Regions from separate parts of the Pseudomonas sp. m6p genome, predicted to be linked through region 3. Evidence: predicted binding sites of a transcription regulator. Region 3 holds the regulator's gene; each other region holds the start of a gene.
The links. Region 3 encodes FliA, which starts transcription of late flagellar genes. Its sites were predicted from a motif close to CTAAAGTTTNNNNNNNNNNNGCCGNTAA; they were not measured.

Region 1 (3,834 bases), 1.6 Mb from region 3:
AAGCAAGATCAAAAGATCGCAGCCTGCGGCAGCTCCTACAGGGGGATTTGCGGTGATTCAGAAGAGTGACAGCAGGTTCGAACCCAGAAACAACTGGTCGATCCAGAACACCTGATGCAGCGCCACAATCACCCAGAACAGAATCTGGAACGACACCTTGCGCGTCTTGTGCCGGAACACCTGCTGGGCAATCAGCGCACCGGGCCAGCCGCCGGCCAGTTCCAGCGCATGCAGGATGTTCTCCGGCGTGCGCCAGGCATCGGCGCGGGCCTTGCGCTTGTCTGCCCAGTACATGAAAAACGCCAGCACACTGACAACCCCATAAGCCGTCAACGGCACCAACGAGATGCCGCGCAGCCACATCGACAGCGAGCCGAACAGCGGCAGCGCGCAGACGATCAGCAGCACTGCCAGTTTCAGTTTCAGATGCTGAATGCCGCCGCCGGACGGGCGTCCATCCGGGCGGCGTGCGCGGGAATCACTCATGGTTTGGCCGCCGACCAGTCCACCCAGCCGAACTGCCAGGTCGCCAGAATCACCAGACCGAAGACGATCCGGTACCAGGCGAACGCCGCGTAGCTGTGGCTGGCGATAAACTTGAGCAGACCGCGCACGGCAATCATGGCGAAGATAAACGCCGTGATGAAGCCGATGGCGAATACCGGGAAATCCGCCGGCACGAACAGGTGGCGATACTTGTAACCGGAGTACACCGCCGCACCGACCATGGTCGGCATTGCCAGGAAGAACGAGAACTCGGTCGCGGTCTTGCGCGACAGTCCAAACAGCAGACCACCGATAATCGTCGAACCGGAACGCGAGGTGCCGGGAATCATCGCCAGGCACTGGGCGAACCCGACCTTCAGCGCGTCTTTCCAAGTGATCTCGTCCACGCTTTCGGCGTGCACTTCATGCTGGCGGCGCTCTGCCCACAACATGATCACGCCGCCCACCACCAGTGCGGTCGCGACGGTGATCGGGTTGAACAGGTACTGGTGAATCAGGTCGGCAAAAATCACCCCCAACACCACCGCCGGCAGAAACGCGATCAGCAGGTTGGCCGTAAAACGTCGCGCGCTCGGCTGGGTCGGCAAGCCAATCACCACATCGAGAATCTTGCGACGAAACTCCCAGACCACCGCGAGGATCGCGCCGAGCTGAATAATGATGTTGAACGCCATGGCCCGTTCGCCGCCGAAGTCGAGCAAGTCGGCAACAATGATCTGGTGTCCGGTACTGGAAATGGGCAAAAACTCCGTCAGCCCCTCTACAACTCCAAGAATCAGTGCCTGCAAGGCGATCCAAAGATCCATCAGTCCCCCAAAGAGCGATGCACGCTGGCATGCCCCGATAATATTTTTACGTTCACTGCGATCAGCGTAGCTGTTTATTGCTGTACCGATTCCGCGCGCACAGCATCCACACGAAACGGTCAAAATTCCGTGAAATATCAACTTGGATTCAGGTTTTCGCGCGCGGGGCCGAAATCCTAACAGACAAGCCTTAATAGTGCTGCGGCGTTATACGACTTGGGTCGCGTATGCCCGACCACTCAAACGTGGTTGGATGCTGGCGTTGATTTATTACAAGAAAAATAAATCGGAGTGGCAGCGTTATGAACAGCTTGCGCAGTGTGTCGATCAGCCGACGCTTGTGGCTCATTTTGATTGTGGCCGTGGTCATGTTGTTGACCTTGGGTGTGTTGATGCTCAAGCAGATCCACGATGACCTCTACCACGCCAAGGCGCAGAAAACCCAGCACGTGGTGCAGACCGCGAGCGGCTTGCTGAGCTACTACCACGACCTGGAAACCGCCGGCACCCTCACCCGCGACGCCGCACAGAAGCAGGCACTGACCGCCATTCGCGGACTGCGCTACGACCAGAGCGACTACTTCTGGATCAACGACCTCACCCCCGTGATGGTCATGCACCCGACCAACCCCAAACTCGAAGGCCAGAACCTCTCGGCGATCCGCGATCCGGACGGTTTTGCGGTATTCAACGAGATGGTCGCGATCGCCAAAAGCAAAGGCGCGGGCATGGTCGATTACCGCTGGCCGAAGCCCGGCGCCAGCGAACCGGTCGCGAAAACGTCCTATGTAAAACTGTTCGAGCCGTGGGGCTGGATCCTTGGTTCCGGCGTTTACGTCGATGATGTGCAGAGCGAGTTTCGCGGTCAGTTGATCAAGGCCTCGGTAATCGGCCTGGCGATTGCGCTGATCATGGCCCTGCTGGTGATCTTGATTGCCCGCAGCATCGTGCGTCCGTTGCAGGAAACCGTGAACGCCATGGCCAACATCGCCAGCGGCGAAAGTGACCTGACGCGCAGCCTCGATACCCACGGCCAAGACGAAGTCACACAACTGGCGCATCACTTCAACGCCTTCACCGCCAAGTTGCGACGGGTCATCGGTGACCTGCAGATCTCGGCCAGCGCCCTGGGCCAATCGTCCAGCGAACTGGGCAACGATGCGACCCAGGCCCAGCAGCGCAGCCAGCAGCAATCGCAGCAGATGGAGCTGGTGGCGACCGCGATCAACGAAGTCACCTACGGCGTGCAGGATGTGGCGAAGAATGCCGAGCATGCTGCCGCTGAAATGCGCGATGCCGAAGCCCAGGCGCAGCAGGGCCAGATCAACATCGACGGCAGCCTGCAACAGATCGACAGACTGTCCGGCACCATTGACCAGGCGGTCGAAGTGATCCGCACCCTCGCCGCCGAAAGCACGCAGATCGGCAGTGTGCTGGAGGTGATCCGCTCGATTGCCGAGCAGACCAACTTGCTGGCCCTCAACGCGGCCATCGAAGCGGCCCGTGCCGGTGAACAGGGCCGGGGCTTTGCGGTGGTGGCCGATGAAGTGCGGCTGCTGGCGCAGCGCACGCAAAAGTCGACGGCGGAAATCCAGACCATGATCGAGCGCCTGCAGAACCATTCCGAAGCGGCCGTGAAGGTCATCGGTGACAGCAGCAAGGCCTCGCAACTGACCATCGAGCAGGCAGGACTGGCCGGCGCGAGCCTGAATGCCATCGGCCAGGCGCTGCGTAATCTCAACGGTCTGAACGCGTCGATTGCCAGCGCCACGCTGCAACAGGCGCATGTGGTCGAGGACATCAACCAGAACGTCACACAGGCGGCCGGCCTGTCTCACAGCACTGCGCTGGCGGCGGAGCAGTCAAGTGCGGCGAGCGTGAAGTTGGGGCAGCTGAGCGAGCAGTTGAATCAGCTTCTGCGCCAGTTCCGCGTCTGACCCCTCAACCTTGTGGGAGCGAGCCTGCTCGCGAAGGCGTAATGTCAGTCAACATCTGCATTATTGACATACCGCTTTCGCGAGCAGGCTCGCTCCCACAGGTTTTTGGGTACAATCCGCTCCCTCCTCAACTCCCTCAAGGAACCCCCATGTCCGGGCTTGAACTGTTTGCCGCCACCCTCGGTGTGATTGCCGTGTGGCTGACGGTCAAACAGAATCCATGGTGCTGGCCGATCGGCCTGGTCATGGTGTTGCTGTACAGCTGGATTTTCTATGACGTGAAGCTGTACTCGGACATGTTGCTGCAAGTGATCTACGCCGCGCTGCAAGTCTACGGCTGGTGGCAATGGACCCGCGCCGGGACAATGCATGACGGACGCGACGTCACGCGTCTGGATCGGCGCTCGATCCTGTTCGGCCTGAGTGTCGGCGCACTGGGCAGCCTGCTGCTGGGCGCGGCCATGGCGCACTGGACCGACGCCGCACAACCGTGGCTTGATGCCGCACTGACCGCGTTCAGCCTCGTCGCGCAATTGTGGATGGCGCAGAAACGCCTGCAATGCTGGGCGTTGTGGTTCGTGCTG
Region 2 (3,834 bases), 590 kb from region 3:
AGTTGCTCGCCGACCTGCTGCACTTCGGCCATGCCCCGGCGCACTTCTTCGGAGAACTTGTCCATGCCCATCACGCCGGCAGACACCGCCGACTGGATCTCGCGGACCATCTGCTCAATGTCGTAAGTGGCGACGGCGGTCTGATCCGCCAGACGCCGTACTTCGGTGGCGACCACGGCAAAACCACGGCCGTACTCACCGGCCTTCTCGGCCTCGATGGCGGCGTTGAGCGACAGCAGGTTGGTCTGATCGGCGACCTTGACGATGGTCACCACCACCTGATTGATGTTGCCGGCCTTCTCGTTGAGGATCGCCAGTTTGGCATTGACCAGATCGGCTGCGCCCATCACCGAGTGCATGGTGTCTTCCATGCGCGCCAGGCCTTGCTGGCCGGAACCGGCGAGTACCGAGGCCTGATCGGCGGCGGTGGACACTTCGGTCATGGTGCGCACCAGATCCCGCGAGGTGGCGGCGATTTCCCGCGAGGTCGCGCCGATTTCGGTGGTGGTGGCCGCGGTTTCGGTGGCGGTGGCCTGTTGCTGCTTCGACGTGGCGGCAATCTCGGTCACCGAGGTGGTCACCTGCACCGAGGAACGCTGGGCCTGAGACACCAGCGAGGTCAGCTCGGTCATCATGTCGTTGAAGCCGGTTTCCACCGCGCCGAACTCGTCCTTGCGATCCAGATTCAGACGGCTGCTCAAGTCACCGGTGCGCATGATTTCGAGGATCTTCACGATGCGGTTCATCGGCGCCATGATCGCGCGCATCAGCAGCAGGCCACAGGCACCTGCCGCCAGCACGGCCACCAGCAGCGAGACAAACATGCTGACCTTGGCCGCCGCTACCGCCTCGTCGATGTTGGCCATGGCCTGATCGGCGACCCGCTTGTTCTCGCCGATGATGTCGTTGAGTTTCATGCGACCGGTGTACCAGGCCGGGGTCAGCTTCTCGGTGAACAGCTTGACCGCGTCGGCTTCCAGGTTGCGCTTGTGCAAGTCGAGCACCTGATCCTGGATCTGCATGTAGGTGTCGTGATCCTTCTCGAACGCAGCGAACTCGACCCGGTCCTCGTCGGTGGTGACGGTGTTGCGGTAGTTGGCCATCTGCTCCTGCAGGCGCGTCTCGAACGCCTTGTAGTCCGCCGCATCTTCACTGCTGATACCCTGCCCTTCCTTGAGGCCCAGCAGCTCTTGGGTCTGCAGATAACTGTCGACCCACGCGCCGCGGATCATCGAGCTGTAATAGACGCCGGGAACGGCGTCATCACGCACGCTGCTTTCACTGGCTTCGATTTTCAGCAGGCGGGAATACGAAACGACGACCATCAGCAACATGATGGCGATAATCACCGCAAAGCTCGCCAAAATGCGTTGGCGCAACGTCCAGTTCTTCACAGTGATTCCTCGTGCCTAAGTCGAAATGCGGGGAGTATAGCCGAGGGCGGTGTCTCATTTATAAGACGCTTTTTAACCCTCGGGCCGACCCGAGGTGGTTGGCGGGAAGGCTCTGGGGTGGGACTGTCCGACAATCCGGGGCTGACGTGCCAGTGATGGAACGGCAAAAAGGGGCGATGGATCGGCCATTGCTGTTGTTGTGAGGCTGGAAACGCAATCGCGAGCAGGCTTCGGTGCCTGGCGCAAAACCTGTAGGAGCTGCGGCACGCTGCGATCTTTTGGGGGGGGGGGGGGGGGGGGGGGGAGAAAGGGGGGGGGGGGGGGGGGGGGGGGGGGGTTGGGGGGGTGAGAAAAAAAAAAAAAAAACCCCCCCCCCCCCCCCCAGCTCCTACACAAGTACCGCGTGTTCAGGCAGTTCTATAGCGATACCTGTCGCACCTGTTTCTCCAATTCCACCTTCAACCCCGGCTCCAGCTTCAGTTGCTTTGCCAATTCCTCCAGATACGCCTTTTCCATAAAGCTCTCCTCATCCACCAGCATCACGCTGGCGATGTACATTTCCGCCGCCATCTCCGGCGTACTCGCGGCGCGGGCGACGTCGCCTGGGTCGAGGGGTTTGTTGAGTTCGGCGTGCAGCCAGTGTTGCAGTTCCTGATCGTTGTCGAGTTTGGTGAATTCGCCTTCGATCAATTGGCGCTCGCGATCATCGATATGGCCATCAGCCTTTGCGGCGGCGACCAGTGCTTTGAGAATGGCCTGGCTGTGTTGCTCGGCCTGCGCCGGTGGCAAGCGGTCGAGGGTTTGCGGTTCGGTTTGTGGGGCGGTGCCTTTTTGCGCGTTCCAGTTGCCGTAGGCCTTGTACGCCAGCACACCCAGCGCCGCGAGGCCGCCGTAGATCGCGACCTTGCCGCCGACCTTGCGCACTTTCTTGTTGCCGAGAAGCAGCCCCATCGCCCCGGCCGCCAGCGCACCACCGCCGGCTCCCGACAGCAGACCGCCCAGCGCCCCTGAGCCTGAAGACCCACCAAGCAAACCGCCCAGGCCGCCAGCCGCCGGTTTGTTCTGCGCGCCGCCGGCCTTGTTCTGCAACAGATCCTGGCCGGATTTGAGTAGTTGGTCGAGCAATCCACGGGTGTTCATGTTCCGCCTCCAAAACAGGGGTTATCCGGATCTATCAGGCCCTCAGCCTAGTTCGAAAGTGCCCTGGCCCGGCCTGCGAGTGTGCTTCCAGATGTTGCTCAGCAGGCGCAGGCCCTTCGTGAAAATCGATATACACTCAGGCCAATCGATAAAAACCGCCCACCGGGTACCCTTCTCATGATGACCCTGCGTCAGATCCGTCACTTCATCGCGGTGGCCGAGACCGGCTCGATCTCCGCCGCCGCGCAAACCGCGTTCATATCCCAGTCGACCCTGACGCTGGCGATCCAGCAACTGGAAGAGGAAATCGGCGTCAGCCTGTTCAACCGTCACGCCAAGGGCATGACCTTGACTCATCAGGGTCATCAATTCCTGCGCCAGGCGCATCTGATTCTGGCAACGGTGGATAACGCCAAGCGCAGCCTGCAACAAAGCACCGACCAAGTGGCCGGGCAGTTGATTGTCGGCGTGACCAGTCTGGTGGCCGGTTATTACCTCGCCGATTTGCTCACCCGTTTTCAGCGCGCCTATCCCAATGTCGAGATCCGGGTGATGGAGGACGAGCGGCCGTACATCGAACATTTGCTGGTCAGCGGCGAGATCGATGTCGGCGTGCTGATCCTGTCCAACCTCGAAGACCGCCACGCCTTGCAAACCGAAGTGCTGACTCACTCGCCGCACCGTCTGTGGCTGCCGGCCCAGCATCCGCTGCTGGAGCACGACAGCATCAATCTCGCCGATGTTGCCCGCGAACCGCTGATTCAACTGAACGTCGACGAGATGGATCGCAATGCCCAGCGCCTGTGGCGCGGCGCCGGGCTGCAACCGAAGATCACCCTGCGCACGGCATCCACCGAAGCCGTGCGAAGCCTTGTCGCAGCCGGCCTGGGCGTGTCGATCCAGCCGGACATGACTTACCGCCCGTGGTCACTGGAGGGCGACATCATCGAAGCACGGCCGATTGCCGACCTCAACCAGACCCTCGACGTCGGTCTGGCCTGGCGCCGTGGGACAGCGCGCCCCGCTCTGGTCGATCCATTCCTGACCGTGGCCCGCGAGCAGCCGCACGGCGGACGCAAGCCATCTATTTAATCGAATGCCACCTTCAGTATTTAGAATTTGTCGACCTCGGAGCCGCACACTAGTCTTGCTGCATCTATAAGACGGTCGGTTCCCCGGTACGGGAGCCCCAATGACCACACAAGAAAAGAGATCGCGGAAAATGGCTGGCGTGCAGACCCCGATGTGTACCGCGTTGCTGATCGACGGCGAACTGGTCGCCGGGCAGGGTTTTGTCGAA
Region 3 (4,633 bases):
GCTGCGTGACAGAAAACCGTCGACCCGGCGCGCCAGTTCGCGGAACTCTTCAGCCCCGACTTCACGACGCATGAAGCGGCCCCAATCGGTGCTCAGCGCCTGGGCTTCTTCAGCCAGGCCATTGACCACCGGGGTGGCGCTTTCCACCAGATCCATGGTGCGGTTGGCCGCGGCTTCGGTCAGCTTGACCACATAGCCCAGGCGTTCGGTGGCGTCGGTGATTTGCGACACTTCCTCGGCCTGTGGCATGTGCGGATCGATCTGGAAGTTGACGATCGCACTGTGCAGTTCGCGTGTGAGCTTGCCCACTTCCTGATACAGGCCACGGTCACGGGTCTGATTGAGCTCATGGATCAGTTGCACAGCGTCGCCGAACCTGCCTTTTTCAAGGCTCTCGACCAGTTCGACCGCGTGTTTTTTCAGGGTCGATTCGAAATCGCCCTGTGAAGATTCGTTATGCTCCATAGCTCCCCCGCGCGTTCATCAGCCGATGCGTTCGAAAATCTTCTCGATTTTTTCTTTCAGCGCCTGAGCCGTGAAAGGTTTGACCACGTAGCCGTTCACGCCGGCCTGGGCCGCTTCGATGATCTGCTCGCGCTTGGCTTCGGCAGTCACCATCAGCACGGGCAGGTGCTTGAGTTTTTCATCGGCACGCACGTGGCGCAGCAGGTCGATACCGGTCATGCCCGGCATGTTCCAGTCCGTTACCAGAAAGTCGATGCTTCCGCTGTTGAGCACCGGAATGGCAGTGGTGCCATCGTCGGCCTCGACGGTGTTGGTGAACCCCAGATCACGCAGCAGGTTCTTGATGATCCGCCGCATCGTTGAGAAGTCATCAACGATGAGGATTTTCATGTTCTTGTCCAATTCGACCTCCAAGCAGTCTTAAACGCGCCCAGCACCTGGACGCGCCATTTCAATCAATCCGGCAAAGCACTCGATGACTGTCTGGAGCACAACAGAGCAAGACCGGTGCCGTTCATCACCGCACCAGCCTCGTTCGCAGTGTCCCCACACTGCCTTCAGCGCGCTCGCCACTCCCCCAAACGCCCCCGCAAACGGGCCGCGCACTGGCTGTGTAACTGGCTGACCCGCGATTCACTGACGCCAAGGACTTCACCGATTTCCTTGAGGTTCAGTTCTTCGTCGTAGTACAGCGCCAACACCAGTCGCTCACGCTCCGGCAAATTGGCAATCGCGTCCGCCAGCGCAGCCTGGAAGCGTTCATCTTCCAGATCGCGTGACGGCTCAAGATGAGCACTGGCGCCATCCTCGTGCAGCCCTTCGTGTTCGCCGTCCTGCAGCAGATCGTCGAAACTGAACAGCCGGCTGCCCAGCGTGTCATTCAAAATCCCGTAGTAATCATCGAGACTCAATTGGAGTTCGGCCGCAACCTCGTGATCTTTAGCATCACGGCCGGTTTTAGCTTCAATTGAGCGAATTGCGTCGCTGACCATACGGGTGTTGCGGTGAACCGAGCGTGGTGCCCAATCCCCTTTGCGCACTTCATCGAGCATCGCGCCGCGGATCCGAATGCCCGCGTACGTTTCGAAACTGGCGCCTTTGCTGGCGTCATATTTGGTCGAGACTTCGAGCAGGCCGATCATCCCGGCCTGAATCAGGTCTTCAACCTGCACACTCGCCGGCAAGCGCGCCAGCAAGTGATAGGCAATGCGCTTGACCAGTGGCGCGTAACGCTCGATCAACTCGTACTGCGCGTCACGTGCCGATTTCTTGTAGTAGTTCATACCGCTGGCGGTCATAACACAGGCCCTGCCGTTTGCTGCACGAGGCGCTCGACGAAAAACTCAAGGTGCCCACGCGGGTTGGCAGGCAGCGGCCAGGTATCGACCTTCTGTGCGATCGCCTTGAACGCCAGCGCGCACTTGGAACGCGGAAAGGCTTCATAGACCGCTCGCTGCTTCTGCACTGCCTTGCGCACGCTTTCGTCGTACGGCACCGCGCCGACGTATTGTAAGGCGACGTCGAGAAAGCGATCCGTGACCTTGGTCAACTTGGCGAACAGATTGCGCCCTTCCTGCGGACTCTGCGCCATGTTGGCGAGGACGCGGAAGCGGTTCATGCCGTAGTCGCGGTTGAGCAGTTTGATCAGCGCGTAGGCGTCGGTGATCGAGGTCGGCTCGTCGCAGACCACCAGCAACACTTCCTGCGCGGCGCGCACGAAACTGACTACCGAGTCACCAATGCCCGCAGCGGTGTCGATCACCAGTACATCGAGATTGTCGCCGATGTCGCTGAAGGCCTGAATCAGACCGGCATGTTGCGCCGGGCTCAGGTGCACCATGCTCTGGGTGCCGGAAGCGGCCGGCACGATGCGGATCCCGCCGGGGCCCTGCAACAGCACGTCGCGCAGCTCGCAGCGGCCTTCGATTACATCGGCCAGCGTGCGTTTGGGGGTCAGTCCCAGCAGAACGTCGACGTTCGCCAGCCCCAGGTCAGCGTCCAGCAGCATGACCCGACGGCCAAGCTCTGCCAGCGCCAGAGACAAGTTCACTGACACGTTAGTCTTGCCGACGCCACCTTTGCCGCCGGTCACCGCGATCACCTGTACGGGATGCATGCTGCCCATGTTATTTCTTTACCTTGTCTTGCATAGACGGAGGCCACATTACTGGCTGCGCGTTCACAACCGGAACAATGCATGGCAGACCATCGATGTAGGTACAAAAACTGTTCATTACCTCAGCCAACCTGCTTGGTCGGGCTGTGGTAGATATCAGCGAACATGTCAGCCATGGCTTCTTCGCTGGGTTCTTCCTGCATTTGCACGCTGACGGCGCGGCTGACCAACTGATGACGGCGCGGCAGATGCAGATCATCCGGAATCCGTGGGCCATCGGTCAGGTACGCGACCGGCAGTTCATGACTGATCGCCAGGCTCAACACTTCGCCAAGGCTGGCCGTCTCATCCAGTTTAGTCAGGATGCAGCCGGCAAGCCCGCAACGCTTGTAACTGTGATAAGCGGCGGTTAGAACCTGTTTCTGGCTGGTGGTTGCCAGCACCAGATAATTTTTTGAACGGATGCCACGCCCGGCCAGACTTTCCAGCTGCATGCGCAGCGCCGGATCGCTGGCCTGCAGGCCGGCGGTATCGATCAGCACCACGCGTTTGCGCAGCAGAGGGTCCAGCGCCTGAACCAGCGATTGGCCCGGATCGACGTGGGTCACCGGCACGTTGAGAATCCGCCCCAGGGTCTTGAGTTGCTCCTGCGCACCGATGCGGAAGCTGTCCATGCTGACCAGCGCCACATTCTGCGCGCCGTACTTGAGCACGTAGCGCGCAGCGAGTTTGGCCAGGGTGGTGGTCTTGCCCATGCCGGCCGGGCCGACCATGGCAATCACCCCGCCCTCTTCCAGCGGCTCGACTTCCGGTACGGCAATCATCCGCGCCAGGTGCGCGAGCAGCATACGCCAGGCCTGACGCGGTTCTTCGATGTCGGTGATCATCGCCAGCAGGTCGCGCGACAACGGCCCGGACAGACCGATGCGCTGCAGGCGGCGATACAGATTGGCTTGCGCCGGACGGCTGCCTTGCAGCTGGTTCCAGGCCAGGGTGCCGAGCTGCACTTCCATCAGCTCACGCAGACTGTTCAATTCGAAACGCATCGAATCCAGCGCACGCGGATCGACACCCGCCGATGCTGGTGCAGCTGCCGGCGCCGGACGCGCCGGGGCGGCGTAGGTCGGTTCGCTCAACGGCTCGGCAGCGGTCAGTGGCAGGCCGGCCGTCAACGGCAGCCCGGCAAAGATCTGGCGATTGCTATTGCCATCGGCTTCGCCACGCAGGCTCAGTTCGGCCTGAGCGGTGACGATGCGCGACTGGGTCTTGCGCAGTTCGTCCTCGAGTTCCATGTTCGGCACCCGTGGCGCCAGCGCCGACAACTTGTAATCCAGCGCCGCCGTCAGCTCGACGCCGCCGGCAATGCGGCGGTTGCCAATGATGGCGGCATCAGCGCCCAGCTCATCACGAACCAGCTTCATGGCCTGACGCATATCGGCGGCGAAAAAACGCTTAACTTGCATAAACCACTACCTCAGCCGTTGGGCCCTACTGTCGCAACGATGGTCACTTGCTTGTTGTCCGGAATTTCCTGGTAGGCCAACACGTGCAGCCCCGGGACGGCGAGGCGACCGAAACGCGAGAGCATCGCGCGGATCGGGCCTGCTACCAACAGGATCACCGGTTGACCTTGCATTTCCTGGCGCTGCGCCGCTTCGATGAGCGAACGCTGCAGCTTCTCGGCCATGCTTGGCTCCAGCAGAACGCCCTCTTCCGAGCCTTGTCCTGCCTTCTGCAGACTATTGAGCAATATTTGTTCCAACCTTGGTTCCAAGGTGATCACAGGCAGCTCGGAGTCAGTGCCTACAATGCTTTGGACGATGGCGCGGGATACGCCGACGCGTACGGCGGCCACCAAAGCGGCGGTATCTTGACTCTTGGCGGCGTTGTTGGCGATGGCTTCGGCAATGCTGCGGATGTCGCGTACCGGCACGTGTTCGGCCAGCAATGCCTGCAGCACCTTGAGCAATTGCGACAGCGACACCACACCCGGCACCAGCTCTTCAGCCAGTTTCGGCGAGCTTTTGGCCAGCAATTGCATGAGTTGCTGCA

Region 1: a site for FliA is predicted at 1,461-1,488, ahead of ACYZUM_RS11500 (methyl-accepting chemotaxis protein). Genes of this name have one in related genera too.
Region 2: a site for FliA is predicted at 1,622-1,649, ahead of ACYZUM_RS01760 (methyl-accepting chemotaxis protein). Genes of this name have one in related genera too.

The regions. Positions count from the first base shown of each region.
Region 1 is NZ_CM147084.1:2,553,538-2,557,371, forward strand. It holds gene ACYZUM_RS11490 (DUF1294 domain-containing protein) at 58-486, opposite strand; gene ACYZUM_RS11495 (undecaprenyl-diphosphate phosphatase) at 483-1,313, opposite strand; gene ACYZUM_RS11500 (methyl-accepting chemotaxis protein) at 1,616-3,250, shown strand; gene pnuC (nicotinamide riboside transporter PnuC) at 3,400-3,834, shown strand, end outside.
Region 2 is NZ_CM147084.1:386,368-390,201, reverse strand. It holds gene ACYZUM_RS01760 (methyl-accepting chemotaxis protein) at 1-1,394, opposite strand, end outside; gene ACYZUM_RS01755 (tellurite resistance TerB family protein) at 1,812-2,534, opposite strand; gene ACYZUM_RS01750 (LysR family transcriptional regulator) at 2,712-3,626, shown strand; gene ACYZUM_RS01745 (gamma-aminobutyraldehyde dehydrogenase) at 3,757-3,834, shown strand, end outside.
Region 3 is NZ_CM147084.1:975,591-980,223, reverse strand. It holds gene ACYZUM_RS04610 (protein phosphatase CheZ) at 1-465, opposite strand, end outside; gene ACYZUM_RS04605 (chemotaxis response regulator CheY) at 484-855, opposite strand; gene fliA (RNA polymerase sigma factor FliA) at 1,023-1,763, opposite strand; gene fleN (flagellar synthesis regulator FleN) at 1,760-2,590, opposite strand; gene flhF (flagellar biosynthesis protein FlhF) at 2,704-4,044, opposite strand; gene flhA (flagellar biosynthesis protein FlhA) at 4,056-4,633, opposite strand, start outside.